One region of the Candidatus Clostridium stratigraminis genome, then DNA from elsewhere that is predicted to be linked to it. Evidence: a T-box and tRNA genes for the amino acid it is inferred to sense, from the RefSeq annotation. Region 1 holds a T-box; the other holds one or more tRNA genes.
The links. A T-box is a leader RNA that pairs with one kind of tRNA and senses whether it is charged. The one in region 1 lies ahead of thrS (threonine--tRNA ligase), so its partner is inferred to be a tRNA-Thr.
Positions count from the first base shown of each region.

Region 1 (16,714 bases):
ATATTATGTTTGTAAACATATTTCATCCATGCAGGAAAAACTATGGAAAGACCTGCTCCATGTGCAATATCATATAAGGCACTTAATTCATGCTCAATTCCATGAGATGCCCAATCTCCTATTCTTCCAGGGTCTACTAATCCGTTATGAGCATTTGTTCCAGCCCACATAATTTCAGCTCTTGCAGCGTAATTTGATCTGTCTTTTAGTGCTATAGGTGTATTATTTATTATGGTTTTTAATATAGCCTCACAAAGTCTATCAGTTAAATCCACGTTTTCTACATTTGTAAAATACCTTTCCATTGTATGAGCCATCATATCACAAGCACCGCAGGCTGTCTGATAATCTGGAAGTGTAAAGGTTAATTCAGGATTTAGTATTGAAAATACAGGTCTGATTAGTTCAGTGTTTAGTCCTCTTTTATACATGCCATCCTCATTGGTAATAACAGAGCTAATACTTGCTTCTGTTCCAGTAGCAGGAATAGTTAAAATATCACCAACAGGAAGTGCTTTTTCAGGTATCTTTTTCATTGAATAAAAATCCCACACGTCTCCCTCATATGGAGCCCCTACGGCAATTGCCTTGGCGGTGTCTATTACACTTCCTCCGCCTACTCCTAAAATAAAATCAAGCTTATTTTCACTGCACAGCTTTATACCTTCATAAACAAGGCTCAATCTTGGATTTGCCTGAATTCCTGATAACTCTATATATTCAATTTCATTTTCTTTTAAAGACCTAATTACTTTATAGTATAGTCCACTTTTTTTAATACTTCCGCCGCCAGTACACAATAGCACTCTATTGGAATACTTTTTCACTTCACTTCCAACCAGACTTTCAGTATCTTTTCCAAAAATAATTTTGGTTGAGATTAAAAATGTGAAATTGTTCATTTAAATTCCTCCTAATTTATTTTAATTTAATGCTAATTGATAAAAATAAGTACTTACTAAAAATTATTAGTAATACTTAAATATATTATTACACAACAGAATATAATTTGCATTTAATTTATAAAATATTATTTTTATAAAGTTTAAATAAATGTATGCCATTAATATTGAAAATAATAACCCACTTATTATTCATCTTAGAATCTATACTTATATTCCTTGTTTTTTTATTTTAATCTTTCATAAGCAAAATCTCAGCTTTTACATACTATAATACAAAAGCTTGTCCCCAAAATTAAATAATATAGGAGAGAGAAAAAATGATTAATGTAACGAAAATTTACCTTCCTGAACTAAAGAAATATGAAGCATATCTAGAAAAAATATTCAAGCTTGGTCATGTTACCAATAATGGTCCATTAGTTAAAGAACTACAGAATAGGTTGGAAAAATATTTAGGAATAAAGCATATACTTTTAGTTTCAAATGGAACAATAGCCCTTCAAATTGCTTATAATCTTTTGGAATTAAAAGGTGAAGCAATTACTACACCTTTTTCTTTTGTTGCAACTACTAGTAGTCAAGTATGGCAAGGTATTACTCCAGTTTTTGCAGATATAGATAAAGGCACCTTTAATATAGATTATAAAAAAATCGAAGAGAAGATATCAAAAAATACTTCAGCTATAATTCCTGTTCATGTATTTGGAAATGCCTGTGATATAGAAAAAATTGATGAAATAGCAAGAAAATTTAATCTAAAAGTAATTTATGATGCAGCCCATGCTTTTGGAGTTAAATACAAGGGAAACAGTTTATTAAACTATGGAGATATTTCTACCCTTAGTTTTCATGCCACTAAAGTTTTCCATACCATTGAAGGTGGTGCACTTGTAATAAACGATGATGAAATTTATGACAAGGCTAGAAGATTGATTAATTTTGGAATAAGTGATGAGGAGCATATAACTGAGGTTGGTATTAACGGAAGGATGAATGAATTTGAAGCTGCCATGGGATTATGTGTATTGGATGATATAGACAAAATATTTGAAAATAGAAAAAAAGTATATGAAAACTACATGAACTATTTAAGTAAAAATGTGGTTACACAAGAGCATAATATTAATAGCAGCTTAAATTACTGCTATTTTCCCATAGTATTTAAAGATGAAGAAAGCTTACTAAAAGTAAAAGCAGCTCTTACAAATGATAATATTTATCCAAGAAGATATTTCTATCCATCCTTAAATAATTTACCTTATATAAAAGATAAAACTCAAATGGCACCCAATTCAGAGTTTATTTCAAGCAGAATCCTTTGCTTGCCTCTGTATGATTCTCTAGAAGATACGGTACAAAAAAATATTATAAGTATTATAAATAAAATGGACTAGCTATAAAAAAGATACTCCATACCACTTTAGGAGATGTTTGTTTTGAATATTATCGTTATTGGTTCTTCTGGACATGCAAAAGTTGTAATTGATTGTATCGAAAGAGAAAATAAGTATAAAATTATTGGACTTATTGATAGATTTAAGGAAGTGGGTTCTAGCTCCTTCGGATATAAAGTAATTGGAAAAGAAGAAGATTTACAAAATTTAATAAAAGCTCATAAAATAGAGGGCGGCGTTATTGCAATTGGAGATAATTTCACTCGATATATTGTTTCTAATAAAATTTCACATGATATGCCAGAGTTTAACTTTATTAAGGTAATTCACCCTTCTGCACAAATAGCCAGGAATGTATTAATAGGAAAAGGCACAGTGGTAATGGCAAATACTACTATAAGTAGTGAGGCAACAGTAGGTGATTTTTGCATAATAAATAATAATTCATCCTTAGATCATAACAGTAAAATGCTAAATTATTCAAGTTTAGCTCCTGGTTCAACTATTGGTGGAAATGTTAAAATAGGTTCCTTTACAGCTGTTTCCTTAGGTGCGAAAGTGATTCATGGAATTACAATTGGAGAGCATACTATAATAGGAGCTGGAGCCAATGTGGTAAAAGATATTCCTAATTACGTTGTAGCATATGGTAATCCTGCTAAAGTAATTCGAGGCAGAATCGCTGGGGAAAAATATTTATAAAATTAAAGCTTATGAAACTTAAAAGGGGTTGCCCTTAAACGACTTACAAATCATTTAAAGGCAATCCCTTTAGTGAAAGTACAGATTATAAAAATATCCATAGTATTATTGTATATTACTTCTAATAGTATTCTAGGAGTAATTTCGTTAATAGCTTTGTGATGAGATGCTATTAATAATCACATTTTGTTAATTATCGTTAAAGTGTAAATTATTCAAGTCTACTAGGCCTGTACATAAGAGGTTCCAAATATCTATTACCTGATTTTGAATCACAAAAATCACGTATATTTGTAAATTGTTCATTATAGGCGTAATCTAAAAATTTGTTGTAAGCATCAATTAATTCTATGGTTTTTTTGTTCTTATCCTCTTCAGTCATTCCGTTCCAAATACCCTGTACATGCTTTCTGTATATGGTCATTGCTTCTTTGACATGTCCTATTTCTCCAAACATTGAAAATTGAATATTTAACATCCAATCTCCAACAAACATTTTATAAAATTCATTAGGAATTTGGTCAAAATACTTACTATAATAAAAACAACAGGAGATATTACCAATAAAATTTACACTTGTTATATCCGTTGTATTAAAGATGTCACCTTTAATTTGCTGCTGTATATTATAGAAGTTATATTTATTTTCTACTTCATCAAAAAATATTATATCATCAAATGAAATAGAACACTGGGGGTGACTTTCCATAAATTCTATATGAGTTTGTAATTTGTTCTCATCATCCCAATAATCATCACCATCCATTAACGCAGTATACATGCTTTTTCTACAAGCTTTTAACAATCTTCTTAAATTTTCTACCATTCCTAAATTTTCTTTACCTTTAAAAAATTCAAAAGTTACGTTTTTGTTAGCTTTCACATTTTTAATATAGTCTTCAACAATCTTTGCAGTTCCATCATGGGATTTATCTTCACTTATAATAATGTTTAAGTTGAAATCACCTTTTTGTTTTATTATTGAATTGAGGCATTGAGCTATATAATTTTCATGGTTATATGCCAATACCCCTACATTTACTGTAATTTTATCCTCTTTTGTTCTATTCTCTGTCTCAAGCAATCTAAAATATAGATTCTCTAATTTTCGGGGTATATCAGCTTCACCTTTTACATTTTTATGATTTTTCATCAGAATGCCGAAATTATTTGTTTCCAGTAATATTTTATATTTATTTTTATATTGATCATAACAGCGTTTTACAGAATCCAAGTTTATGCAATTAAATACAATAATTCCACCCTCTCTTATTAGTGGCGAATAAATATTATAATCTGACTGAACACTTTGGTAATCATGGTTACCGTCAATATGAAGCATATCTATTTCATTACTTTTGAAGTATTCAGCAGCTTTTTTTGAAGTTTTTCTTATAATTTTAACAACCTTAGAAAGTTCTAATGCCTCAGTATCCCTTAAAACCTTAGCATAAATGGCTTCAAAATCTATGGTCTTAAAAATTTTATTTTCCTTTTTATTTAATTTTTTATCCGTGTGGTGTTCTTCCACCTTATCAATGGTATAGGGGTCAATGCCATAAGCTTTTCCTTGAGTATCCTTTATTGTCTGAGCTACAGAAAAAAGAATCCTACCATTATGCACTCCAATCTCAACGTAATTTTTTAGTTTAAAGTAATATGCCAAGTATGACATAATATAACATATTGCTAATGAGTCATCCTCTACAATTCCATTAAATAAAAATCGGCTATGAATATCTTTGACTCTGTTAAACAAACTATATTCCCATTTCATATTCCTTCACTCTCTCCTGTTTTCTTTTATTTTCTTAATTCTACTTGTTAACCTTTATTGTCGCTTTATAATATGTTGATTTAATTAAAAATTCTACTAGCTTTATTTAATGCTAGGGCACAAAGCTTGTCCTATTTGAATATCTTAAATTGACAAAATTTAGAGCTGATATGTATATCAAAGTCATTGATTATTAGGCAAAATCAAAAATTTATAAGGAGGTAAAAATGAAAGGTATTATTTTAGCTGGTGGGTCCGGAACAAGACTATATCCAGTAACAAAAGTTATATCAAAGCAAATACTCCCTGTATATGATAAACCAATGATATACTATCCATTATCCGTGCTAATGCTTGCAGGTATAAATGAAATATTAATTATTTCAACACCTAGAGATATAGGTACTTTTAAAGAATTACTTGGCGATAGAAGTGATATAGGTCTAAAATTACAGTATGCCATACAGGAATATCCAAGAGGACTTGCAGACGCTTTTATTATTGGAGAAGAGTTTATAGCTAAGGATAAAGTAGCCTTAATTTTAGGAGACAACTTCTTCTATGGTTATGATTTCCCAGAGATACTAAAGAGAGTAGTAAATAAAGAAGAGGGCGCAATTATTTTTGGATACCATGTAGACAATCCAACTGAGTTTGGTATTGTTGAATTTGATGAATATAACAATGTAGTATCAATTGAAGAAAAGCCAGAAAAGCCAAAATCAAATTATGCTGTTCCAGGGCTGTATTTCTATGATAATAACGTAGTTGATATAGCTAAAAATATTAAGCCCTCTGCAAGAGGTGAACTAGAGATAACTGCTGTAAATGATGAATATTTAAGAAGAGGAAACTTAAGCGTAGAGCTTTTAGGAAGTGGATTTGCATGGCTTGATACAGGAACTCACAAAAGTCTTTTAGATGCAGCTAATTTTGTAGAAACAATTCAATCAAGACAAGGTTTATATATAGCCTGTATTGAAGCGGTAGCTTATAAGAAAGGTTTTATAAATAAGGAGCAGCTTTTAAAATTAGCAGAGCCTTATATAAAAACAGAATATGGTAAGTATTTATTGCAGATTGCAGAAAATGATTTAATATGTAAAAAGGAGCAGTTATAAATGAAAACCTATTTAGTAACAGGCGGGGCTGGATTTATAGGTTCTAACTTTGTTCATTACTTGTTAAATAAATATTCGGATATAAAAATTATAAATATAGATAAACTAACCTATGCAGGAAATTTAGAAAATTTAATAGATGTTGAAAATAGTCCAAGCTATATGTTTATTCAAGGAGATATATGTGATAAAGCGTTAATAGAAAATTTATTTTCAGAAAATGACATTGACTATGTAGTAAACTTTGCAGCAGAATCACATGTAGATAGAAGTATAAAAGAACCTGAGATCTTTGCTAGGACAAATATTTTAGGAACAGTAAATCTCTTAAATGCAGCTAAGAATGCATGGGAAGTACAAGGTGTCTTTAAACAAGGTAAAAAGTTTGTACAAGTATCTACGGATGAAGTATATGGATCACTTGGTGAAAGCGGGTACTTTCTTGAAAATACACCACTAGATCCGCATAGCCCATATTCTTCTAGCAAAGCAGCTGCAGATTTAATGGTGAAAGCTTATTTTGACACCTATAAAATGCCTGTAAATATAACTAGATGTTCAAACAATTATGGACCATACCAATTCCCAGAAAAATTAATACCTTTACTAATAAACAATTGCTTAAACCATAAATGCTTACCAATATACGGCAACGGAATGAATATAAGGGATTGGCTATATGTAGAAGATCACTGCAGCGCAATAGATATTGTTATAAATAGTGGTACAGTAGGTGAAGTTTATAATGTTGGTGGACACAACGAAAGAACTAATTTACAAATAGTTAGAACTATTATAAATTACTTGAGCAAAAAAGTGGACAAAGAAATAACAGAAAAACTAATAACTTATGTTGAAGACAGAAAAGGTCATGATAAAAGATACGGAATAGATCCAACAAAGATAAAAGATGAATTAGGTTGGTATCCTGAAACTCCCTTTGAATTAGGAATACAAAACACAATTGAATGGTATTTAAATAATAAAGATTGGATCAATAACATTACCACTGGTGAGTACGAAAATTATTACAATAATATGTATGAAAAATAGTAGTAACCTCATAAACTTTAATTAAATTAGGGCTAATAAAACCCTAAACTAAAAAGAGTCTGTAAAAACAGCTTTCTATGTTGAAATAAAAATATCATAGGAAGCTGTTTTATTATGGTAGAAATAAGAGAATTAATGAAAACCAGCTTAATATATTTTGGATTTCCCAAATTCAAAGAACCTTCTTCAATAGATTTTAAGCTTTTTAATCAATTTAAAAATAAAGTTTGAAAAGCTATAATAAAAAATGTTATAGACTACTGAAAATATAAATAATATGGCTAATTGAATAATTATTCCACCAGGAATATTTATACCAAAAATAGATATGCCTATGATGTAATTCATAAAACTTAAGGTAATGGTTAGGACTACAGAACTTATAAGCCAAATAATTGTCTTCTTCTTTGTATAGTAGCTGCATGCTCCAAGTGATATTCCTATAATTCCATTAGTACATAAGAAGAATATTCCTTCATGGGTACTTATAAGCATAATAAGTAAACTAGCTGTGAAATAAGATAATAGTCCAACTTGAGGATTTAACCTAGAAACAATATAAATTGGAACTGCACTAAGGATAGTTAAAATAACAAATAACTCTGAAAGAAAAACAGGAATTACTTGAAACAAAGCTGCTAAAACTGCGAATAATGCGCCAACTACAACAGTTTTTGTATTACTCATGGTTTCCCTCCTTCTTCTTAATTATTGGCTGCAGCAGAAATGCAGTTTATAAACGCTTTTAAGTTGAGTACTGTTCTTTATAGTATATGATATTAAACAAGATATGCTATTAAAAAAGAATATGTACTTACTTATAATTGCACGGCTTGTAAACAGGTGATAATATTTATATATGCAATTATTTAATTTTTAGGAGGCTTTATAATGGAAAATAAAGAGCTTGTAACCTACAAATACAGATGGGTAGTTCTTTTTATGTTCATGCTCATGATGGCTGTGCAGCAGCTATTATGGATAACCTTTGCTGCCATCACTACTGATGCAGCTGCTTATTTTAAGGTTTCTGAGCTTAGCATAGGAATTCTTTCTATGGTATTTATGATTGTATACATATTTGCTTCTATACCTGCTTCTTGGCTTATAGATACCTATGGCTTTCATATATCTGTTGGAATAGGTTCAATTTTAACAGGTGTATTTGGCCTTCTCAGGGGACTTTTTCCTTCAAATTATACCTTTGTATTAATATTTCAAATAGGCATTGCAATTGGACAACCATTTATAGAAAATGCAGTTACTAAAGTTGCTGCTAGATGGTTTCCTATTGAAGAAAGGGGTACAGCATCAGGATTAGCTTGGCTTGCTGGTTACCTAGGTTTAATTGCAGGCCTTGTTCTAACACCCTACCTAATTATAGGCAGCAATATTCCAAGAATGCTGCTTTATTATGGAATAATATCTTTAATTTCAGCTGTACTTTTTATAGGCTTTGCAAGGGAAAATCCTCCGACGCCTCAATGCAAACCAGAGGAAGAGGAAAGATCCTTGGTTTTTCAAGGGTTAAAGCAAATGCTTACAAACAAAGAATTTATATTCCTAATGATTATATTTTTTATAGGTCTTGGAGTATTTAACGGCCTTTCAACTTGGATTGAAAATATACTTAAACCTCGCGGTTTTACATCAATTCAGGCAGGAATTATAGGTGGAAGCATGGTTTTAAGCGGAGTTATCGGATCAGCTATAATTCCACTGCTTTCTGATAAGCTTCATAATAGAGTAGGTTTTATTATATTAGCTATTACAGGCTCTATTCCTGGTCTTATAGGCATAACCTATGCAACAAGCTATCCTGTTGTTCTTATTTCTGCCTTTAGCCTTGGTTTCTTTATGCTCAGCTGTGCACCCTTAGGTTTTCAATATGGAGCTGAAATTGCCTATCCAGCTCCTGAAGGAACCTCAAGCGGTATACTTATGATGATGGGTCAAATTTCAGGTATAATTTTTATATTTGGTATGGATGCCCTTAAATCCACTAAAACAGATTCCATGACCCTTCCAATGAATGTACTAATACTTTTAATGCTTGTAACAGTTATAATTTGTATCAAATTGAAGGAGCCCGCTAAGGAAAGAAACTTTGCATTAGAAGAATAGGTAAGTTAATGGCATCCAGATAAGTTATTACTTGTAAATAAGTAATAACTTATCTGGATGCCATTTGATTATAATTATTTAAGCAGCTTATTATCTATTTCTTCTCTAATGTCTGAAATAAACTCATAAAGCACAACACTGCTTTGCTCACCAGCATCTCTTTTTCTTACTGTAATAGTTCCTTCTGCCTGTTCCTTTTCTCCTAAAATAATCATGTAAGGAACTCTTTCATTCCTAGTTTCTCTTATTTTAAAGCCAATCTTTTCAGCTCTATCATCAATTTCAACCCTAATTCCCTTATCTCTTAGTATCTTCAATACACTTTCTGCATAAGAGTTATACTTATCAGAAATTGGTAGCACCTTAACTTGCACTGGAGCTAGCCAAGTTGGGAATTTTCCTGCAAAATGTTCTATTAATATTCCTATGAAGCGCTCAATGCTTCCAAATATGACTCTATGGATCACTATGGGTCTGTGCTTTTCTCCATCACTGCCAATATAATTTAAATCAAAACGTTGGGGAAGCTGGAAGTCAAGCTGTATTGTTCCACACTGCCAAGTCCTTCCTATACTATCTTGAAGGTGGAAATCTATCTTTGGTCCATAGAAGGCTCCATCCCCTGGGTTTATTTTAAAAGGCATTCCTATGTCTTCTAAGGCACCCTTAAGAGCACTTTCTGCCATATTCCATTCTTCATTAGTTCCCATAGAATTTTCCGGCCTTGTTGAAAGCTCTACGTTATACTTAAAACCAAATCTTCTATAGACCTCATCAATAAGCTTTACTACTCCTTTAATTTCGTCTTTAATCTGCTCCGGAATCATAAATATGTGAGCATCATCCTGGGTAAAGGCCCTTACTCTCATAAGTCCATGAAGTGCTCCTGAAAGCTCATGTCTGTGAACTCTTCCTAATTCCCCGGCTCTTATTGGAAGGTCTCTGTAGGAGTGTGTTTCTGATTTATAAACCAGCATTCCACCAGGGCAATTCATCGGTTTTATTGCATATTCTTCTTCATCAATGTTAACAGTGTACATGTTTTCTTTGTAATGATCCCAATGTCCGGAAGTTTCCCAAAGCTGTCTATTTAAAATTATTGGAGTTTCAATTTCTACATAGTTAGCTCTTTTGTGAAGCTCCCTCCAATAATCTATTAGAATATTTTTCAAAATCATACCCTTTGGAAGGAAGAACGGAAATCCTGGGCCTTCCTCCATAAGTGCAAACAGCTTAAGCTCCTTGCCAAGCTTTCTGTGATCTCTCTTTTTAGCTTCTTCAAGCATATTTAAATATTCATCTAACTCACTCTTTTTGGAGAAGGCAGTTCCATATATTCTTTGAAGCATTTTATTCTTCTCACTGCCTCTCCAGTAGGCACCAGCAACAGATAAAAGCTTTATAGCTTTAACCTTCCCAGTGGAGAGTACATGAGGGCCTGCACATAAATCTATAAAATCACCCTGTCTAAAGAAGGACAGCTCTTCCTCTTCTGGTAAGTCATTAATAAGCTCAACCTTATAAGCTTCATCTTTATCTTTCATAAGCTTTAGCGCTTCTTTTCTTGACATAACGGATCTTTCTAGTTTCAAGTCATCTTTAATTATCTTCTTCATTTCTTCTTCTATTTTTTCCAGCATTTCCTGAGTAAAAGGCTTATCTATATCAAAATCATAGTAGAATCCAGTATCTATTGCAGGTCCAATAGCAAGCTTAGCTTCTGGGTATAATCTTTTTACTGCTTGAGCTAATATATGTGAAGCTGTATGTCTTAGTGCCCTTCTTCCTTCATCTTTATTTGCATTAATTACACTTCCATCTTTTAAAATTACCTTTAACATAATTTTTACCTCCTTTTATTTATAAGAATATTAATATCTATAGTGTTACTACTGTAGCCTTGCAGCTTATCCCATATATGGATGTGTTTTTTTAAATAAAAAACTCGTCTCATGCATAAACATGGGACGAGTATTCTCGCGGTTCCACCCAAATTACAGGTATAGTAAACAAATCCTTGCTATAATTTAAATGTAATAAAAAAACTCCTCCCATACTTAGGACGAGTTTATCGCGATTCCACCCAAATTACAGCAATTAAAAACACTATCACTGTCACTTAATACCATTAACGCTGGCTGCGGATATGCTTATGTCTATAAGGACTTCAGCAATCAACTCAGAGGTGGTTTTCAACAACACTTATTTTTAGAAGTCTTTCAGCCGATGAACTTCTTTCTCTGTAAAATAGTAATTTATTTACTTTTCCTCATCATTGTCTTTCTTTATGGTTATTATATGACTGTAAATTTAAAATGTCAATCTCTTTTTATAATTTTCAAATAATTATTAGCTGAAGAGACGTTTATACGCTAATGCATAAGCACCACATTGTTTAGACGTCCCGTTTATTATCCTTTATTGATTCTACATATTATCTTCCTAATGCTATCTTCAGATAAATTAAAAGTAACCATTAATAAGTCAATGGTATATCCGTTTTTATAAAGTTTATAAATTTCAAGGTTTCTTTTATTAATAATTTCTCTAGTACCATTATTTTCACCCCAACCCTTTCTTTTAGCTTCCAAGGTTGGTATATAAATAAATTCTCCCTGTATATACTTTTGAAGTTCCCTCAATAACTCCGATGGTAATATTTCCTTTCCATTTTTATATTGCAATTTTTTGCCCTCCTATTTACCTCTACTACTGCTCTGTTAACGACTTCACTTAATACTTGATTAATCATTATCATTACTACGCCTCCTTGTATTCATTATTAAATCTAAACAATTATTAATAGTTTAGATCTGTATATTTATTATTAATTTAAAAAAATATATAAAAATCCCGCAGAAACTAACCATCTGCGGGATTTTATACTTTAAAAAATACAATAAAAAAAACAGGACATCCTCCTGCTACTTTCATATAACTATTTATCTATGAAAACTCAGATGATGGTTATTATTTTCTCCAATATTTAGTTAATAATCGTAAACCTCTTTTCTTAACATCATTACTAACCCCTCCCTTCACCTGAATTTGTTTCTTGTATATTTTACCTGTAATTATATAATATAGAAATTCATAGTCCATGTCAACCATAAATATCACCTCAATTGTTTCTTTATTTAAAGAGGAGGCTTTGCCCTCCCCTCGTATTCCTTATTATGCACGTAACAATTATTAATTGTTACGCCTACCCTATTGTTCTAGGCTTTAAGCCACCTCTTAAATATGATCAAACTTATCATCCCCTTTTCTACCATATTGACCGGTCAAGTTTATTATCCCATAAATATCCTTTTAATCTCAAGGTAAAGATTGATTATAGTTGTTTTTTCCATTAACAATTTAAGTGTTTTTTTATGGTATAATCTATTTGGGTGATAAAAATGCAAGTATTAATAAATGATTGGAACAACTTATTAGAAAATGAATTTAAAAAAGAGTACTATTTAAACCTTAGACAGTTTTTAATAAATGAATATAGGACAAAAACTATATATCCTAATATGTATGATATTTTTAACGCTCTGCATTATACAAATTATAAGGATGTAAAGGTGGTAATATTGGGACAAGACCCTTACCACGGCGCAAATCAGGCTCATGGTTTAAGCTTTTCAGTAAAACCAGGTGTTCCTGCCCCTCCTTCTCTTATGAATATCTATAAGGAGCTTAATAGTGACTTAGGCTGTTTTATACCTAATAACGGCTACTTAAAGAAGTGGTCTGATCAAGGAGTTATGCTTCTTAATACTGCATTAACAGTTAGGGAGGGCCAGGCAAATTCCCACCATAACATGGGCTGGGAGTATTTTACTGATAAAATAATCAGTTTATTAAATGATCGAGAAGACCCTATTGTTTTCATATTATGGGGAAGTAATGCTCAATCTAAACTAAATATAATAAATAATCCAAGGCATTATATTATAAAATCTGTTCATCCAAGTCCACTATCAGCTCACAGAGGCTTCTTTGGAAGCAAGCCATTTTCTAAGGCTAATAAGTTTCTTACTTCAATAGGAAAGAAACCTATAGATTGGCAGATAGAAAATATATAAAAGTACAGGGGGTTGATTCAGCCATAAGAACTTCCCTTTAGTTATTTAAATAGTATAGAAAAACCACTCTTTAATTGATATAATATTAATGCATACATTTCTTAATAATTTGAATTTTTCATTTCTCTGTATGAAGTGTCGAGTTAACCACTATAAATACTCAATAATATATTTTTAGGGGGTAACAAAGATGAACACGCTATTAAAAAACATTAACTGCATTTATACCTTTAATGAAAAAGAAGAAATACTTGAAGAATGCAGTATTCTCATCAAAGACTCAAAAATCACAGCTATTGGTAAGGGCTTATCAGTACCTGATGATTGTGAGGTTATTGATTGTACAGGTCTTATTGCACTTCCCGGTTTTGTAAACACACATCATCATTTATATCAGACCTTATTTAGAGGCATAAAAGAAGTTCAAGAACAGCCTCTTTTCCCTTGGCTTATTGGACTTTATGAGTTTTGGAAGAACATTACTCCTGAAGCTGTTTACTATGGAGCAATGGTTGGCTTTGGCGAGCTTCTTAGGACAGGCTGTACGCTTACCTCTGATCATCATTATGTTTTTCCTAGTAATCAAACAAGTACTTTAATTGACGACCAAATCAAGGCTGCAGCAGAAATAGGAATTAGGTTTCATGCCACAAGGGGTTCCATGTCCCTAGGAAGGGACCAAGGTGGGCTTCCTCCAATGTCTGTTGTTCAAACTGAAAGTGAAATATTAGAAGATTGTGAAAGGCTTGTAAGTAAGTATCATAATCCCAATGATTATGCAATGACCAGAGTAGCCTTTGCACCATGCTCTCCTTTCTCAGTTACCAAAGACTTAATGGTTGAAACTAAAAATTTAGCAAGGAAGCTTGGAGTTATGATGCACACCCATCTTGCAGAAACCATTGATGAGGAAAATTTCTGCCTTGAAAGATACGGAAGAAGACCTTTTGAGCTTATGGAAGATCTTGAATGGGTAGGTCCTGATGTATGGTTTGCTCACGGTATATACTTAAGCGACAGGGAAATAAATGCTCTAAATGGCTCTGGTATAGCACATTGTCCTTCCTCAAATATGAAGCTAAACAGCGGCATTTGCAGAACTACGGATATTGTTAAAGCTGGCGGAAAGCTTAGCATAGCGGTAGATGGAAGTGCAAGCAATGATGGCTCAAATATGTGGGAGGAAGTTCGAAGAGCCTATTTATTAAATCATTTAAAATATGGAGTTAATGGCCTAAATGCTTATGAAATATTAAAGGTGGCTACAAGAGGCGGAGCAGATGTACTTGGAAGGCAGGATACTGGAAGATTAGATATTGGTAAAGCAGCTGATATTATCTTATTTGATCTTAATAAAATTGAGTATGCTGGCTGTCACGATCCCTTAGTATCACTAGTTTGCCTTGGAAATTCCAGCTTCACTAAAATGACCATAGTTAACGGCAAAATAGTTTCAAAGGACGGAGGGCTCCTTACTATAAATTCAAATGAAGTATATAAAAGTGCTAATAAAATTGCAAAGGACATAGTTGAAATGCAAAGAAATAGGTAAACTCTCAGCCGGAATAAGTATGTTCATTCTATACCAATAAAGAAGCCCTTGCCTAATATAAATTAGTACAAGGGTTTATTTTTTTTCATTTTATATTCAGTTTATTTTGCTTTAAACAGATAACTATTTATCTGCTGGAAATACTATTTCTGTTTGTTTTCTGGCATCTTCTATAAGTTTCATTACATTAAGCGATATTTTGTGGGAATTAATTTCCGATTCTACTTTGCTATTTTTAATTAACTCAATAAATTCTTTTGCTTCATAATACATATTATCTTCTATTTGCTGCACTGATAATTCTTCTGACTCTCCGCTTTTATACCTTATCTGAACTTTTTCCGGATTGTTTATTCTATCAATTATCATTGAACCATTTTCACCTTGTATTTCGCAGGGAATATATGAGTTAGCTATTTTTGAATGTATAATAACTCCATCCATTTCTTCATACACAAAAGTTAAAGTTCCCTGCCCATCTACACCAGATGAAAGCTTTAAAGCTGTAGCTTTTATATCTATTGGCATACCAAATAACCTTACTGCAGGATGTATGCAATATACACCTATATCCATGATTGATCCATTAGAAAATGCGGGGTTAAAGGTATTAACAGGTTTTCCTTCTTTATGGGCATCGTACCTAGAGGAGTACTGGCAGTAGTTAAACATAAATCTTCTTATTTTCCCAAGCTTATGTATACTATCTTGTATAACCTTAAAATTAGGCAAGAAGCTAGTTTTCATTGCCTCCATTAGCAATACATTATTTGCTTTAGCTGCTGCAATCATCAATTCTAATTCTGCAACATTAGAAGCTATGGGTTTCTCACATAAAACATGCTTCCCTTTATTTAAAAATAGTATAGCCTGTTCTGCATGAAAGGAATTAGGGCTTGCTATATAAACTGCATCTATACATTCATCTTTTGCCATTTCCTCTAAACTAGTAAATATATTTGTTACTTCATATTTTTCAGCAAAAACCTTTGCTGTTTCAAAAGCTCTTGAATAAACAGCATTTAATTTAAACTCCTCTACCAAGTCAGCACCTTTTATAAATATATCAGTTATTTTATTTGTACCAATTATACCAAAGTTAATCATTCTACCACCCATTTCCACACCTACCAATGTTTCGCTGTAGCTTCACTATCTAAAACATTGTCCTTTTTACTAATTTTATCACTAATTTGTAATGTGATCTGTGGAGGTTTCTTCTGCCATAACCAAGCCACACTACCCTTGAAATTCAAACAAATCCTTCTGTGGGAACAATCCAAACAAACCGCCAGTATGAATGAATAAAATATTTTTGCAGTGATTAAAACTGCCCTTCTTTATCTCCTGAGTTAACCCATACATCGCTTTGCCTGTATAAACAGGATCCAAAATTATGCCTTCAAGCTTAGCTAAATCATATATAAAATCCAGTTCCTCAGGTCTGCTTAAAGCATATCCCCTTCCAACATATCCGTCAATAATGTGAATTTCATCTTTTAAAAAATTAATGTCACAATCTAAATAGCCCAAGCCTTCCTGCACTATTTCATATATCCTATTTTTAAAATATTCCTCATTGTCACAAACATTAACGCCGCAAATGTCTGTTTTATTGTTTAACATTCTATTTGCAAGAAATTGTCCAGCATAAGTTCCCCCTGATCCAACAGCAGAAACTATCATATCAAAGTGTATGTCCATTTCTTTTTCCTGCTGAATTATTTCCTCCATTGCCTTAAAGTAACCAAAGGAGCCTATTCCATTTGAAGCTCCTTCCGGAATTATATAAGGTTTAAAGCCTTTAATCTCAAGTTCTTCTTTAATATTATTCATAATTTCAAATCTTCTATTTCTATAATCCTCAGGAGATACAAATCTAATGTCTGCTCCTAAAAGCTTATCTAAAAAGTAGTTTCCATCTTGAGATAGCTCTTCAGTTCCTCTCAATACTAAACACGATTTAAGTCCCAATCTTGCTGCAACAGCTGCAGTTGCTCTAGCATGATT
Region 1 covers NZ_JBJHZZ010000001.1:92,600-109,313, reverse strand. Annotated here, with positions in the region: gene ACJDUG_RS00520 (iron-containing alcohol dehydrogenase) at 1-902, opposite strand, end outside; gene ACJDUG_RS00515 (DegT/DnrJ/EryC1/StrS family aminotransferase) at 1,223-2,299, shown strand; gene ACJDUG_RS00510 (acetyltransferase) at 2,342-3,001, shown strand; gene ACJDUG_RS00505 (class I SAM-dependent methyltransferase) at 3,213-4,778, opposite strand; gene rfbA (glucose-1-phosphate thymidylyltransferase RfbA) at 5,006-5,899, shown strand; gene rfbB (dTDP-glucose 4,6-dehydratase) at 5,900-6,952, shown strand; gene ACJDUG_RS00490 (YybS family protein) at 7,139-7,639, opposite strand; gene ACJDUG_RS00485 (MFS transporter) at 7,844-9,076, shown strand; gene thrS (threonine--tRNA ligase) at 9,151-10,917, opposite strand; T-box leader at 11,132-11,361, opposite strand; gene ACJDUG_RS00475 (CD3324 family protein) at 11,488-11,760, opposite strand; gene ACJDUG_RS00470 (uracil-DNA glycosylase) at 12,478-13,152, shown strand; gene ACJDUG_RS00465 (8-oxoguanine deaminase) at 13,343-14,704, shown strand; gene ACJDUG_RS00460 (Gfo/Idh/MocA family protein) at 14,828-15,811, opposite strand; gene ACJDUG_RS00455 (hypothetical protein) at 15,832-15,960, opposite strand; gene ACJDUG_RS00450 (D-cysteine desulfhydrase family protein) at 15,944-16,714, opposite strand, start outside.

Region 2 (16,714 bases), on a different contig from region 1:
ATAATAAAATTAAATATAATTAATTATTATAAACAATATATTGAAATAATTAATTTACATATTGATTTATTTAAAACAACGTATTATAATAGAATCATAGTAAAGGAGAGGAGTATATGAGTTATAAGGTTATAAGCAAATGTCCGGTGTGTAATTCAAAATTAAAAATTGCAAAGCTGAAATGCAATAAATGTGGTACAGTCATAGAAAATGAATTTGAATTTTCTAAATTTGAGTATTTAGAGAAAGAACAGCTTTATTTTATGGAAGTATTCTTAAGGTGCAGAGGAAATATAAAAGACGTAGAAAAGGAGCTAGGCATTTCATATCCAACTGTGAGAGCAAAGCTGGATGATGTGGTTTCAGCACTGGGCTATACTGTTGTAAAAAAGCCTGTTATAGGCAGCACAGATATACTGGATATGCTTGAAAAAGGTGAAATTTCAGCAGAGCAGGCCATAAACATGATGAGAGAAGACTAAAAATAGGGGTTTGAGAATAATAAAAATATAAAGGGTGTGTAATAAAATGAAGGAAGAAGTTAAAAGAATTTTAAAAATGGTTGAAGAAGGAAAGATAGATTCTGACAAGGCAACTGAACTTATTGAAGCCTTAAATAAGCCTTCAAATGATATTCAGCTAGCTGCAGCTTCTAACTTAGATAAAATGCTTAAAGTCAGGGTGCTTTCGGCTACACAAGACACTGTTAATGTAAATGTTCCGGTTAAGTTTTTAAAAGCTATAGGTAACGCTGTAAATAACATTAAAATACCAGGTGTTTCAGAGCAGGAGGGTATTGACATAAAAATGATTATGGAAGCCATTGATTCGGGACTTGAGGGTAAAATTGTAGATGTAAAAAGTTCAAATGGCGACATAATTGAGGTCTCAATAGAATAGAGGGCTCAATTATCTTTGCAGCTTGGAGCTGAAGAAGCCTAGTTGCCTTTAATGAAAGGATTGAATAAGGTGAGAGTTTATGTAAAACTTAGCAGCGGAAGAAGCTTTAAAGTGCCAGCTCCCATTGGGTTTGTAAAAGCTATGCTTGGCCTTGGAAGCCTTGGGGTAAATATAGCTAAAAGGTATATTCCAGAAGATCAAAAGCAGTATGTAGAGTGCATCGATTTTAAAGAACTTCGAAAAGGGCTTAATGTACTTAAAGAATACAAAGGTTTAAGACTTGTGGAAGTAAAAGCCCAGGATGGAACAGAAGTAAGAATAATAATTTAAAAGCGGCCGGTAGGCCGCTTTAATTTTTGCCTTCTATTTGTATAGTTTCTTCTCTAAAAGGCTCTAATTGTATTATTATATAGGCTTCCTTAAATTCCGCTAAAACATCATTTTTTATTGCATGGCATAGATCATGAGCTTCTGTTAATGGCATATCTTTATCAAGTCTTATGTGAATATCAATTTCTCTTTTTTGCCCATTTTTCCTTGTTCTTAGTCTATGATAGTTTTTAACCTCGGGATAAGAGGCTATAATTTTTGTTATTTTATCTATTTCATCTTCAGGAAGAGAGCTATCAAGTAAATCCACCATAGATTTTTTTGTTAAATCATAGGAGGCTTTTATTATTAAAACTGCTACAAAAAGTGCAGTTATTGGGTCAACTATTTTAAGCCCGGTGAATCTTACTATAATAAGTCCAATGAAAACACCAAAAGACGTAGCTACGTCTGTAAGTAAATGCATTCCATCTGCTTCAAGAGCAATTGAATCTGTCTTTTTTGCAATTTTCAAGAGCATCATGGATATTATTAAGTTAACTACAGAAGATACTAGCATTACTATAATTCCAGCACCTGTGCTCTCTATTTGTGCACCCTCAATTATCTTTTTAATTGCTTCATAAATAATTAGTGCAGCTGCTACAAATATTAAAAGTGCCTCAACAAAGCCGGATATATTTTCATATTTGCCATGGCCAAAGGGATGTTCCTTATCTTCGGCTTCCGCTGCTTTTCTTATGGAAAAGAAGGCTATAAAACTAGCGAGTAAGTCAATAGAAGAATGTATAGCTTCTGAAATAACGCTTATGGAACCCATAAATATACCTGCAGCAAGCTTGAAGATAATAAGTATGCTATTTGAAAAAACAGAAAGCAAGGCTGCTTTTCTTTTATCCATAAAAGGTCTCCTTTAAAAAAGTTTTTATCAATTGATAATCTAGTATATGCTAATTATACATTAAATGTTACATAATATCTATAATTTTATTAAAATAATTATAGAATATTGTTATCAATTGAGAATAGAATACAAATGCATTTTTATATCAGAAACAAATGAAAATTACTATTAATCACTTCCAAAAATAGTAATTTTGGCATGTCTAGACAAACTATAGTTGCATAAATCTTGAAATATAACTACAATATACTTATATTAATTTATAATAAAACAAGTATGTTTCAATAATGCATTGAGATTACTAAATGAGTATTAAACATATATTTTATAAATGTTTTTATGTATAAATAGGCCTCAATTAGTAATTGTTTATTTTTAATTGAAATTAGCTATGGGGGTGGAATGGTGAGAAACGAGGATTTTAATATAATGAAAAATGTGACTAAGATAGAACAATATAAGGCACAGCTTTTATGTACTATTGGGGAGTTTTTTAAATTACTTACAAAAGGCAGCAACGTAGCTCAGGATGCTATTTTAGACTGCATTTCAAAAGCTATAATTATGCTTTATATACTTGCTGATAGGCTCGGTTATTCCCATACTGCTGTTGATGAAAGTATGAAGAAAAATTTAAGATTAGGAATAGTTGAGGAAGAGGATGAAAAACCAGATATGGATTTAACTAGATTATATGCTCACTTAAAAGAAAGAGGTTAGAATTTAAATGGATAAAAGCATCTATAAAACAAAGTCTATCGTTGAAGCAGGAATTATATCAGCTATAATAATTGTATTAATGCTAATTACAAGTTACATGCCTTTTATACCATTTATAGGCACTATGATACTTCCACTTCCAGTAGCTATACTTTATGTTCGACATGATCTTAAAGTTACTATTTTAGCTATTTTGGTAAGTACAATAATAATAGCAATGGTTTTTAATCCAGTGAAGGCGCTGCTTTCAGTGTTATCCTTTAGTTTAGTCGGCCTTGTTTTAGGTTATGGAGTAAGGAAGGATAAAAACTCTACTGTCACATTGCTTTTACTCACAGTTGCAACAGCTATATCAAATGCTATTTCTATAGTTATAACCGCAGCTCTTATTGAAAAGACTTCATTATACTCCTTATTAGTTTCATCTATCAATACAATGAATGATGCTTTAAAACAAACTATAGATATTTATAAAGGTATGAGTATGCCACAGCAGCAATTGGATCAGTTTCAAGCAATTATTAAGTTGCTTACACCAGAGCTATTCATTAATATTGCAGCAGCAAGTATAATAATCGGTGCCTTTTTATCTTCAATTATAAATTATCTTGTGGCAAAGGCTGTATTAAGGAGGCTAGGGATTAACTTAAAAAAGTTAAGAAACTTTACAGAGATTTATATTAATAGCTTAGCTGGTGCCATAATTATAATACCTTTACCTCTAGGTGTATATCTACAAGCTAAAAAGATAGCAATTGGCGCTCCTATTTTAACTTCAGGGCTAATGATAATGCAGTATGTTTACCTTGTTATAGGAATATCTGTTGTAACATATTTTCTTTTAAATAAATTTAAATTGACTAAGGGTATAATTGTTTTAATAATAATAGCTACGTTTACAAACTCATTATTTGCAACAGTATTTTTATATGTAGGTTTAGCTGACATGATCTTTGACTTTAGAAAAATAAATCCAGACAGAATCCTAAAGAAATAAAATTTAGGGAGAGCGGTTTAAACATGGATAATAAATTTAATTATTTTAATACCAACAATAGAGTATATTTGGTGATAATAGCTTTTATTATAATAGTTCTATTCGCCTATGGTCATCTTGTGGCAGGATTATCTGCTTTGGTGATGTACGGTTTTTTAATTATGTTTAATATTAGGCATTCAAGGCTTAGAAAAGACGAATGGAAAAAATTTATTGAAGATTTTTCTTCTCAGCTTGACTTTGCCTCAAAGAGCACCCTTCTTAAACTTCCATTTCCGCTAATGATAATTGGAGATAAAGGCAATATAGTTTGGTATAATCAAAATGCGGTAACTATGATGGAAGGGGAAAACCTTTTAGGAAGAAATATAGGAGAAGTTATAAGAAATATCAATTTAAAACAGGTTTTGAGCGAGAAAAAGACTTATTTTCAGGACATTAACTTAAAAAATAGGTATTACAATGTTCATGCAAGTATTGTAAACACTTCAGAAAGTAAAGGAAATGAAGATAATATAATTATATTATATTTTTATGATACTACTGAATATGTAAATTTAAAAAATAGTATTGCTGATGAAAAGGCTTCAGTTATGCTTATAGAGGTAGATAATTTAGAGGATGTGGTAAAGACCGCAAATGAGGATAAAAGACCTCTTCTTATAGCAGAGATAGAAAGAACATTAAATAATTATAGCCAAGGGCTTAATTCAATATTTAAAAAGTATAATACTAACAAATACATCCTTGTTACTCAGGATAGGTATATACAAAGCGAGATTGAAAAGAAATTTGACATATTGGATATTGTCAGGGAAATAAATCAAACTAATCAACTAGCAGTGACACTAAGTGCAGGTGTCGGAAGAAATGGCAGTACCCTTATGGATAATTACACCTTTGCATTGTCTGCAAAAGAACTTGCACTTGGAAGAGGCGGAGATCAGGTAGTTGTAAAAAGTAATGATAAGCTATCTTTTTATGGCGGAAAAACTAAGGAAGTAGAAAAAAGGACCAAGGTAAGAGCCAGGGTTATAGCTCATGCCCTTGTGGATTTAATAAATGGCAGCAGCAATGTGTTTATAATGGGACACAAGAATCCTGACACAGATTGCTTAGGTGCGGCTGTAGGTATTAATAGTGCTGTGAAACTTTTAAATAAACCATGCTCCATTTTATTAGATAATAAGAACTCTGCTTCTAAATCAATTGTTGATAAAATTATGGAGGATCCAGCCTATGAAAATACCTTCATAAATTCAGAAGCCTGCAGACAAAATTTAAATGAAGATAGTCTTTTAATTATTGTAGACGTTCATAATAGAGGTTATGTGCAGGATTATGAGCTTGTTAAAGAATTTAAAAAGATAGTTATAATTGATCATCATAGAAGACTTACAGATGCAATTGAGGGGGTGCTTCTTAGCTATATTGAAACCTATGCTTCCTCTACTTCGGAGCTTGTTACTGAAATGCTTCAATATATGATTGATAATCCTAAAATAAAGCCTATTGAAGCAGAAGCACTACTTGCAGGTATTTGCATCGATACTAAGAACTTTTATTTTAAAACAGGTGTAAGAACCTTTGAAGCCGCAGGTTTTTTAAGGCGTCTTGGAGCTGATACTATAGACATAAAGAAAATGTTTGCCGAAGATTTGGATACTTATGTTAAAAAGGCGGAAATAATTAAATCTGCAAAAGTAAAAGATGGTATGGCTATAGCCATATGTCCACCAGAAATAGAAGATACTGTACTTGCTGCACAGGCAGCGGATGAACTGCTAAATATTACAGGTATTCAAGCCTCATTTGTTCTTGTTAAAATAGAAAATGAGATTTTTATTAGCGGTAGATCCCTGGGTGATGTCAATGTACAGATAATCTTGGAAACTTTAGGGGGCGGAGGGCACATTTCCATGGCAGGTGCAAAATTGTCCGATATAACCTTAGAGGAAGCTGTAGAAAGTGTTAAAAAAGCAATTGATAAATACTTAGAGGAGAGTGAAAAGTAATGAAAGTTATTTTATTGGCCGATATTAAAGGTGTAGGTAAGAAAAGTGAAGTAATAAATGCTTCAGATGGATATGCAAGAAATTATTTATTTCCAAGAAAACTTGCAGAAGAAGCTACTGAAGTTAATTTAAGCGTTTTAAATCAAAAGAAGGAAACTGAAAGAAGAAAGAAACTGGCAGAAATTGAAGAAGCTCAAAAGCAGGCTGATGAGCTAAAAGGGAAAGAAGTTAAAATAGCAGGAAAGTGTGGAGAAAACGGCAGATTATTTGGGTCTATAACTAACAAGGATGTAGCTGATGCTTTAAATATGCAGTATAAGTTGAACATTGATAAGAAGAAGTTAGTTGTAGATGCTATAAGGCAGCTTGGAACTTACGAAGTTGAAGTTAAGCTTTATCCAGAGGTTTCTACAAAAATAAAGGTTGTAATTGTAGAACAATAATAGCATTGTTTCTCCTTAAATGCTAATAGAGGGGGAAAAACGTTGAAGTCAGAGTTTAAAATCGAAACAAATTTTGAAGAATTAAAGTCCCAAGATATAACCATGGAATCTCAAGTTGAGGTGCTATTTGAGGTTATAAAAAATGTTTTAGATGAAGGTGCTATGAAGGCAAGAATAGTTAAATATAAGCTTCAAAAGCATATTCATAGCGGAGACATATATAAAAGGATATATGCATTAAATAAAATTGCAAGTGATGGTAAAGGTATAGATGTCATACCTAATGCAAATAACATTCATGAGGCTTTGAAAGATACTAATAAGTGGATAGCTGATGCAGTAGCAAAAAAATATGTGCAGAATGAAATTGAAAAAGAAGTTGAAGCTGCACTTATGGAGAGACAGGAAAAGTATGTAGAAGAAGTTAGACTTGGTATTCTTAGAAAACAAAAGGGTCCTGAGAATGCAAAGACTCTTAAAAAATATTCTGATCTTGAAGTTTTAGATTCGAAAAAATTAACAAGAAATATACAAACTATGCTTAGGCCAGAAAGCTTTAGTGAAATAGTAGGCCAAGAAAGAGCCATAAAAGCCCTCTTATCAAAAATAGCTTCACCATACCCACAGCATATAATTCTATATGGACCTCCAGGAGTGGGTAAAACAACGGCAGCAAGGCTTGCCCTAGAAGAAGCTAAAAAGCTTAAATATACTCCTTTTAAAAAGGAGGCAAAGTTTGTAGAAGTAGATGGAACAACTCTTAGATGGGACCCTAGAGAAATAACAAATCCACTACTAGGCTCAGTACATGATCCTATTTATATGGGAAGCAAAAGAGACTTAGCTGAGATAGGAATACCAGAGCCTAAACCAGGACTTGTTACAGAAGCTCATGGAGGAGTTTTATTTATTGATGAAATTGGAGAACTTGATGACATTTTGCAAAACAAGCTATTAAAGGTATTAGAAGATAAGAGAGTAGAATTTTCTTCCTCCTATTATGATCCTGAGGATGAAAATACTCCAAAGTATATAAAATATTTATTCGATAATGGCGCACCTGCTGATTTTGTTTTAATTGGGGCAACTACAAGAGAGCCTCATGAAATAAATCCAGCACTTCGTTCTAGATGCACAGAGGTATATTTTGAGCCCTTGTCTGCAAAGGATATTGAAGAAATAGTTGAAAATGCTGCAGTTAAGCTTAATATGGAGCTTGAAAGCGGAGTTTCAGAATTTATTAGCAGGTTTACTATTGAAGGCAGAAAGGCTGTTAATCTGCTTTCTGATGTCTATGGTTATGTACTATATAGCAATAAGAACTTTAAAAAGGATGAAAAGGTAAATATAACACTAGAAGATATTAAAGAAACAATTTCTGCATGCAGACTTGTTCCATATGAAGAAGTCAGCACAGATAAAGATAAGGAAATTGGACATGTTTATGGACTAGGTGTCAGCGGATTCATAGGCTCCACAATAGAAATTGAAGCAGCTATATTTGAAGCTAAGGATAAAGGAACAGGTCAAGTGCGTTTTAATGAAACCGCCGGCAGTATGGCAAAGGATTCCGTATTTAATGCGGCATCCGTAATAAGAAGATTAACAAATAAGGATATAAAGGACTATGATATTCATGTTAATATTATAGGTGGTGGAAATATAGATGGTCCATCAGCTGGAGCAGCTATTACAATTTGTATAATAAGTGCTCTTTTAAATAAACCGGTAAGACAAGACGTAGCAATAACTGGTGAAATATCTTTAAGAGGAAATGTGAAACCAGTAGGTGGAATTTTTGAAAAGGTTTATGGAGCCAGAAGAAAGGGCATAAAACTTGTTATTGTTCCAAAGGATAACTTAAAAGAAGTTCCTTCAGGATTTAAGGACATTGAAGTAATGGCAATAGAAACCATAGAAGAATTAATGGATATAGTTTTTTAAGCAAGGGACACAACAATTGATAATTGTTGTGCGCAGGTAAAAGTCCTAAATGAACTTTTACGGGTAACCTAGCCGATGGGAATCGGTGAGTACAGGTTGCCTAGTACAAAGGAATACAAGGGGGAAAGCATTATGGAGACTCCTCTTAGAAGTCTTCCTCACAATATAGATGCTGAACAAAATGTTATTGGTTCCATGCTATTAAATAAAACTTCCATAGCTCAGGCTGTGGAAGTTTTAAAAGCTGAGGATTTTTATAGAGATTCGCATAAGATTTTATTTAATACTGTACTGGAGCTATATAAAAAGGATACTCCAGTAGATATGGTAACACTAACAGAGGCTTTATCCTCTATGCAAAAATTGGAGGCTGCCGGTGGAATTACATATATAAGTGAGATTTGTGATTCTGTGGTCTCTACAGTAAATTTTAGTTCCTATATAAAGATTGTTGCTGAAAAGTCTATGCTTAGAAAGCTTATAAAAGCATCTTCTGAAATTATAGAGGACAGTTACAGTAAGCAGGATGATGTACCTGCTGTACTTGATGCAGCTGAGCAAAGGGTGTTTAATATTGCAGAAAAAAGAGGTAATTCAGACTTTGAGCCAATGAGTACAGTACTTGAAAAAGGTTTTTTGGAAATTGAAAGGCTGTTTGGTAATAAGGGCGAAATTACTGGTATTTCTTCTGGTTTCCCAGACTTGGATGCTAAAACCTCTGGTTTTCAAAAGGGGGATATGGTGCTTGTTGCAGCAAGACCTTCTATGGGTAAAACTACCTTTGCGCTTAATTTAGCCCAAAATGCAGCCTTAAGAGGAGGTAAGAGTATAGCTATTTTCTCCTTGGAAATGTCTAAAGAACAGCTCGCCTATAAGCTTCTTTGTGCAGAGGCCAATGTGGATATGCTTAAACTTAGAACTGGTGATTTAGATGACAGGGACTGGGAAAACATAGCTAGAGCCTCCGGACCACTTGCAGCGGCTAAAATATATATAGATGATTCTGCAGGTGTATCAGTAATGGAAATGAGATCAAAATGCAGAAGGCTGAAAATAGAACATGGAATAGATATGATTCTTATTGACTATTTGCAGCTTATGTCTGGCAGTAATTCTGAAAGCAGGCAGCAAGAAGTATCTGAAATTTCTAGATCTATTAAGGCTTTAGCAAAAGAAATGCAGTGCCCTGTAATAGCTCTTTCACAGCTATCAAGAGCACCAGAGCAAAGAGCTGACCATAGACCAATGCTATCAGACTTAAGAGAATCAGGTTCTATAGAGCAGGATGCTGACGTAGTTATGTTTTTGTATAGAGATGAATACTACAATAAGGAGACAGAAGACAAAAATGTAGCCGAATGTATTATTGCAAAGCAGAGAAACGGTCCAACTGGCACTGTAAAGCTGGCATGGATTGGACAATACAGTAAGTTTGGAATTTTAGATGTGGTTCATTAATAGAAAAAATAAAAGATGTGCAGCCTTTTAAAGACTGCACATCTAAATTAATGAATATCTATTTTTTTCTTTTTGTCATTACCGTTAGTTAACTTAGGTAAGGTGATTTTTAAAACACCATCCTTAAAGGAAGCGTCTATTTTATCCTCATCTACATTATCGATGTAAAAGCTTCTTATAAACTCTCCATAATGCCTTTCACGTCTTACATAGTTTTCCTTCTCATCCTTTATTGTATCATCTCTTTTTACGCTAACTGTTAAATAGTTGCTCTCATAGTCAATGTTAATAGCTTTTTTATCCATACCAGGAAGATCTGCTTCCACCAGATAATTATCTTTTGTTTCTTTTAGATCAACTTTAAAACTTCCATAAATGTTACTTAATTCTTGAGTAAAATCAGTATTAAAGAAGTCTCTGAAAAATTGTCCAAAATCATCATCGCCTATATTCAACATATGTCTTTTGAAAGGAATCATTTCAAACATATCAAATACCTCCAATTAATATATTTAATTTCTATGCTTTTATAATACTACAAAGGTCAAAGAAAGTCAAAGTCTATAAATTAGAGATAATTAAAGAAAATCTACAAGATTTCATCCTTCAAATCTATAGTTTAGCATAATCAACCTAATTAAAAGTAGAATATGATTATTGATGGAATTTAGTAATCCTTATAAAATAGTAAAGAAGGTGTGTGTATTACTTTGGGGGATTAGCAGTATGAGTAATAGGATTATTTGCTAAACTTGATTCGAAAGTTTAATTGTAGTAAAATTTATATATGCTCCTGTAGCTCAGTTGGTAGAGCAACTGATTCGTAATCAGTAGGTCGTGGGTTCGATTCCCTTCAGGAGCTCCAGTAAAATCAATAGCTCTAGGAAATCCTAGAGCTTAAATTTTATTTAATACACCTTAATATACACCTACTGATAAATTTTAAGGTCAAAATTAGGTTATCATCCCGATTGCAATTGCCATCTATCGTAACAAAATATCTTTTATTTCCGGAATACTAAGCCCTCTTTTTTTAAGTTCCTGTATTTCTTTAATTTTCTCTATCGCTTTAGCTCTCGGAAATCGCCTTGTCAGGTTTTCCTCTTCCTGCTCAAAGGGAAGCATTCCTTCTTCAGTATAGAATTTCAGTGTGCTGTAACGGCATCCTGTTAGGCGTACTAGTTCACCGATGGACACATATTCTGATACCAGTATTTTTTCCAAGGTACGCTGACGGGACATACAAATTCCTCCAAATCATTAGTATAATGGATATATTCTTAAACGGACACCGTGAATTGGCATTCTACCACCATTAACTGCGGATGGCACGGCTTCATAGATGAGATTATCTATTTTTATAAGTGGCACTGTCCCTTCACGTAAAACAGTATAGTTATGACCCTTTTCCCTAAGCCGTGTCAGTACATCACGCAATCGTGCTTCCTTACCTTCGAAATAAGCGTCAGTTTCGATAAAAACAGATTGAGAACGCTCAAAAACAGGGAAAGTAAAATTGATACCTGTACCCGTAGGAGTACCCATAGCAGCTCTTTTCAGCCTAAGAAATTTCTTTATTCCTATTTCTAGTGAACTATGGATAGCAACAGGTAAAACTTTTCTTGCCAAATTGCTGTTTTCGAATAATTCACTCATTCGTACTTTTACCCTTTTCAATTCCTCATCGGAAAAGATATCATTAAAGCATCCGCTTTCCCGCATCAGCCAGAGCATGAAGATAGACTCATCGGTCATCATCCCTTCTTCCAGAGTTTCAGCACGAAGGTTTTCAATTACTTTTGTAAATAATTCTTCATTACTGCGGTATTCCTTTATTGATACACTAGCAGTGTCAAACAGTAAATCACATCCGAGCAAATTCGGAATTTCTTCTAAAGCATGATCCCCAATAAGAGAATCTGTATAGGCCCTCTCAATTTTTAATAAATATTTCCTTGATAATTTACTGACAACGGTGAGTAAATGCGGAAGAGTGTCACTTAAGCTGTCCTTTCTGCCTAAAACAGCTTTTAAAACTGTTTCTTGATACAGAGTGACTTCAGGCCTCTCCAGATCCGTCCTATTGAAAGTAACCATATCCTTATCAATAGTAAATCCTTGCTCCAGATACAATTCTAAAATGGCAGCGGCAGCCATGCAGCGCAAAGCCACTTTCTTTGCATTGGTTAGATGAAGACTGTCTTGTGCATTTAGTGCTACCAGTGAGAAGTTCTGAGAAAAACGAAGTTCCATAATATTAATTCCTCCTTTTAGTGGTCACACTGAGCAATTAAGCTCCCTCGTTCCCCTTCGGGCACTGGGCAGTTTAAACCGCTCGTTCCACTCGCAAACTGCCCGTCAAAGTCCATTTAGGACTTTGACCTCGATAATTGCTCGTAAATGTCCATTTAGGACATTTACCGGCTAATTAACAAATTTCTAAAAGTATATTTTTGCCAATTACTTACTACTTACTACTTATGATTTAAATGTATCACCTTTCCATTATTCTGTCAATATTACATTTTTATAAATTTAAGCATAATCATAGTTTTAATTAAGTATCCCGGAACTAGGCAGATGCTGCATGAATGAGACAGTTAACGACATATGTCACATACCCACGGGTGTAAAACTCAGCTGAGATATAATAGATAATGATTAATTGTAAAGAATTGCATAAAGTCTACCGATAATTTAATAAGAATAATGTTCTTTGAAAACTAATATTACGGCATAGAATGGCTTATCTTTATTTTGAATTAATGATTATATAAAAGATGATACTCGATTGTAAAAAATGTAAACAAGCCTATAGGATATATTAATTATTTAAAATTTATTGAATAAAGGGGAAAGCATTGATGAAACAAAAGATTAACGCAGTAGAAAAGAGTGGAACATATAATGCTTATAAATTAGGAGTGCATCAAATATGAAAAATTACTTTTCTTTATTTAACAATAAGAAGAAATATTATATTGGTTTTACTATAGTTGTATTATTTTGCGTAATAATGTGGCTTTTTACTTATTTTTTTTCACCTATTCCAAGATTAAAAGCCGAAAATATAAAAGCAAAAGAAATAAGTATTACTTGGAAGTCATCTAAAGGAGCAACAATATACAATATTTATAAATTAGATCAAGAAAATGGAGAGTATAGCAAGATAGCTACTGTTAAAGAGAATAAATTTACAGACTATAATTTGAATCCTGATTATAAATATTGGTATAAGGTTTCCGCAATTATTAATGGGGAAGAAGGAAAGCTATCTTCATCAATTGGAGTATATACTAAAAAATTACCAGGTTCTCCAACTAATCTGGTTATTGAATCTTATACCTTTGATAATGTTAAAATAAAATGGGGACCTGTAAACAATATAGATAAATATATAATTTATAGGAAAGATGAGGATAAAGGAGATTTTAAAAAAGTTGGTGAATCAAAAGATAGCACATATTTAGATACTAAATTGAAGTCAACATCTAAATATAATTATAAAATAACTGCAGTAGATAAAAATGGAGAAGGCAATTTTTCGGAAGCTATTGAAGTAATTACACGAGAAAAGGTAAATGAAATGGGGAATAGCGGCAACAATATAGAAAATGATGGTTATGCTGCAGAGCAAGGTGAATGGATTTACTTTGTAAATAAATCAGCAGGCTTTAATAGTCTATATAAAGTACGCAAAGATGGGACTTCATTAAAAAAGTTATTTGATGGTAGTATTCAAGATATAAATGTAGTTGATAATCGGATATATTTTCTAAACTTTTCAAGTGGTTTTTCAGTTTGTAAAATCAACACTGATGGTAGTGGATATAAAGAAATCATAACAGGGCTTTTATATGGTTTTACAATTAAAGGTAATTGGCTTTACTATGATGATAAAGGTATTAATAAGATAAATCTTATGAGTTTAAAAACTGAAAAATTAACCAATGTACCAGCTGGAAGTATAAATATTGAAGATGATTGGATATATTATTCTAATATATCTGATAAAAACAGAATATATAAGATTAAAACTGATGGAAGCAACAATACAAAATTAACGGATAAAAGAACCTCCAAAATAATTATATATGAAGATTGGATATATTTCACAGACTTAGGTGATAAAAACTCTCCGCTTTATAGAATGAAAAAGGATGGTAGTGACTGTATTAAAGTAATTGATTATGGAGTAACAAGCTTCAATATTGGAAAAGATACCTTGATATATAATTTACGCATAGGCAATTCACAAATGGTATTTAAATCTGATATAGATGGAAAGAAACAATCAAAAGTTACAGATATTTATTATAGCAGCATAAATATTATTGATAATTATGCCTTTATTTATGGAAATGCATCAGAAAGAGTTGAAGTAATTAAAATAAAAGATGATTTAGAAGATAAATCATTTGATATTGGAGAAATGTAGAATATAGTTTGGTGCAATAATTTTCTTACGAATAAATTTAAGCTTCTATCACATATTATATCTAAGCAACTTAAAAACTTAAAAATTGGACGGTGAAGCAGCTTGAGTAAAAAAGATGATTTTAAAGATTTAAGTGAAGTTAATGCAAAAACACTGGGGAATTTTACAAGAGATGCAGTAAAACAATTTGAAAATAATATTGTAAGTCAGACAGATTATTTAGAAAAGGTGGAAGAAAAGGCAGTAGAGGATAAAAGTTAAGAAGATAAAATTAGGCATCCATATGACTTGTTAAATAAGTAACAAGTCATGTGGATGCCATTATTTTACTCTACTTCATCCCTTCCCATATGATGATGCATTGGATGTTGTGGATGCATAGGATGCATCGGGTGCATTGGATGATGTGGATGCATAGGGTGCATAGGGTGCATTGGATGCATTGGGAAATAAGGATGATATGGGTAATATGGATGCATGTGGTGGTATGGACGACGTTGTCTTGACATCATATCATCATCTGAGTATTCATCCATATCATAGTTTATTTTATGGCCCATTGGCATTTGATTATTTTCCATCATCATTGGATTTGCGTTGTACATCATAGGGCACATGTGCATATATGGGCACATATACATTGGTTCCATCATATAAGGCATTGGCATATTACAGTCCATATGATGGTGATGGTCGCTTGTTCTGCGGCGGTCTAGATCTGCATTGATATCTAATTCATCATTGATATCCTCTTCTGGGAACCTATAATACATTAATAACCCTCCAAAAAAATTACCTACATTAATATTATATTTTCAGTAGTAGCTATTGTTACCTTATTAAGAAAATAAATTATAAGGTTTCAATCATACTTATTTAAAGGCTTTATTTTGTAGGCTAATAGCCTTGCTGGAATATATTTCATGATGATTTTATCCCTAAAAAATATGATAATATACGTATAATCCCTTGGTATTATTTAATGAATCTTATTAAATGTTATGATAGGAGGGCATGAATGGTAAAAAGAAAAATGATATTAGCAGCTATGGCATTGTGTATTTCAGCACAGCTTGTTCCGTATAAGGCTTTAGCTGCACCAATTGCCATTAGACTTTCGGGAATGGATAGATATGAGACGGCAATAAAGGTTTCACAGGACTCCTGGCAAAGCTCAGATTACGTAGTTATTGCAACAGGAGAAGATTTCCCAGATGCTCTATGTGCTGCACCCTTAGCTAAGAAATATGATGCACCTATATTATTAACTCGAAATGCTGCAATTCCTACTAATGTAGTAGCCGAAATTCAAAGACTTGGTGCCAAAAAAGTATTTATTGTTGGTGGTACTGGAGTAATATCCTCAGCTGCAGAAAGTGTACTCAATGGCCTGAATATTCAAAGTACAAGAATACAGGGGCAGGATAGGTATGAAACTAGTGCTAAAGTAGCTCAGATAATTGGTACAAGCAATGGGATTGCTATAGCATCAGGAGAAAATTTCCCCGATGCCTTGTCAATTGCGCCAATAGCTGCAGCAAAGCAAATGCCTATTCTATTATCAAACTCTAATACAATGCCTTCAAATATAAAAAATCTTGCCTTAAATAGCAGTGGAGAAAAATATGTTATAGGTGGAAGTGGGGTAATTAGTGATAGTGCAGCAGCCTCGTTAGGCGCTTATAAGAGATTAGCCGGAGTTAACAGGTATGAAACAAATTTGGCTGTAATTAAGGAGTTCTCAGATACTATAAACTTCAATAAGGTTTATATAAGTACAGGAAATGACTTTGCAGACGCAATATCAGGATCTGCAGCAGCGGCATTAACTTCTTCGCCTTTAGTTTTAACTGATGGTACTGATTATAATACATATAGTTTCATTAAGTCAGAGTATTATAATATTTCAGCCTTAAAGGTACTTGGGGGAACGGCTGTTGTCTCTGATGCTATTGTTAATACCTTTTTGCATGAGCCTTACTCTAAAGTTGTTTTAGGCTATGCAACATATTATTATCCTGGAGACAGCTCCTCCTATAATTCAATAGCAGCACATTCCGATGTAATAGATCAGATTGCTACTGATACCTATAACACTGATGGAACTGGAAATTTAACAGGACTTTTACCGGCAGATCAAATTAGTTATGCAAATAGTAAGAATATAGATACTTATGCTATGGTGGCTAATAACTTTGATGGAAGCATTGCGAAAACTCTTCTAGAAAATTCAGCTAACAGAGCAAATTTAATTAATAATATTTCCAATGCAATTCGTGTAAACAATTTTAAAGGAGTTAATATAGATTTTGAGGGGATATATTCCTCAGACAGAGTTTATTTAACAACCTTTATGAGAGAGCTTTATAATGTTCTTCATCCACAAGGCTATAAGGTAACTATTGCTGTACCGGCTAAAACAGTAGAAAGCCTGACTGATGGCTGGGCAGGGGCTTTTGATTATGCAGCACTTGCTAATAATTCTGATGAAGTTGTAATTATGACCTATGATGAGCACTATGCGGGCGGAGCACCAGGACCTATTGCATCTGAAGGCTGGGTACA
Region 2 covers NZ_JBJHZZ010000015.1:52,978-69,691, reverse strand. Annotated here, with positions in the region: gene ACJDUG_RS15395 (DUF2089 domain-containing protein) at 117-482, shown strand; gene ACJDUG_RS15390 (SHOCT-like domain-containing protein) at 529-900, shown strand; gene ACJDUG_RS15385 (hypothetical protein) at 952-1,230, shown strand; gene ACJDUG_RS15380 (cation diffusion facilitator family transporter) at 1,250-2,131, opposite strand; gene ACJDUG_RS15375 (MazG-like family protein) at 2,540-2,854, shown strand; gene ACJDUG_RS15370 (YybS family protein) at 2,862-3,851, shown strand; gene ACJDUG_RS15365 (DHH family phosphoesterase) at 3,875-5,866, shown strand; gene rplI (50S ribosomal protein L9) at 5,866-6,309, shown strand; gene lonC (Lon family ATP-dependent protease) at 6,412-8,253, shown strand; gene ACJDUG_RS15350 (replicative DNA helicase) at 8,386-9,711, shown strand; gene hsp18 (heat shock protein Hsp18) at 9,759-10,199, opposite strand; tRNA gene ACJDUG_RS15340 (tRNA-Thr) at 10,501-10,576, shown strand; gene ACJDUG_RS15335 (helix-turn-helix domain-containing protein) at 10,696-10,953, opposite strand; gene ACJDUG_RS15330 (hypothetical protein) at 10,972-11,964, opposite strand; gene ACJDUG_RS15325 (DUF5050 domain-containing protein) at 12,647-14,149, shown strand; gene ACJDUG_RS15320 (hypothetical protein) at 14,252-14,410, shown strand; gene ACJDUG_RS15315 (hypothetical protein) at 14,476-14,922, opposite strand; gene ACJDUG_RS15310 (cell wall-binding repeat-containing protein) at 15,168-16,714, shown strand, end outside.
Region 2: it encodes a tRNA-Thr, which carries the amino acid that the T-box ahead of thrS (threonine--tRNA ligase) is inferred to sense. The anticodon was not compared.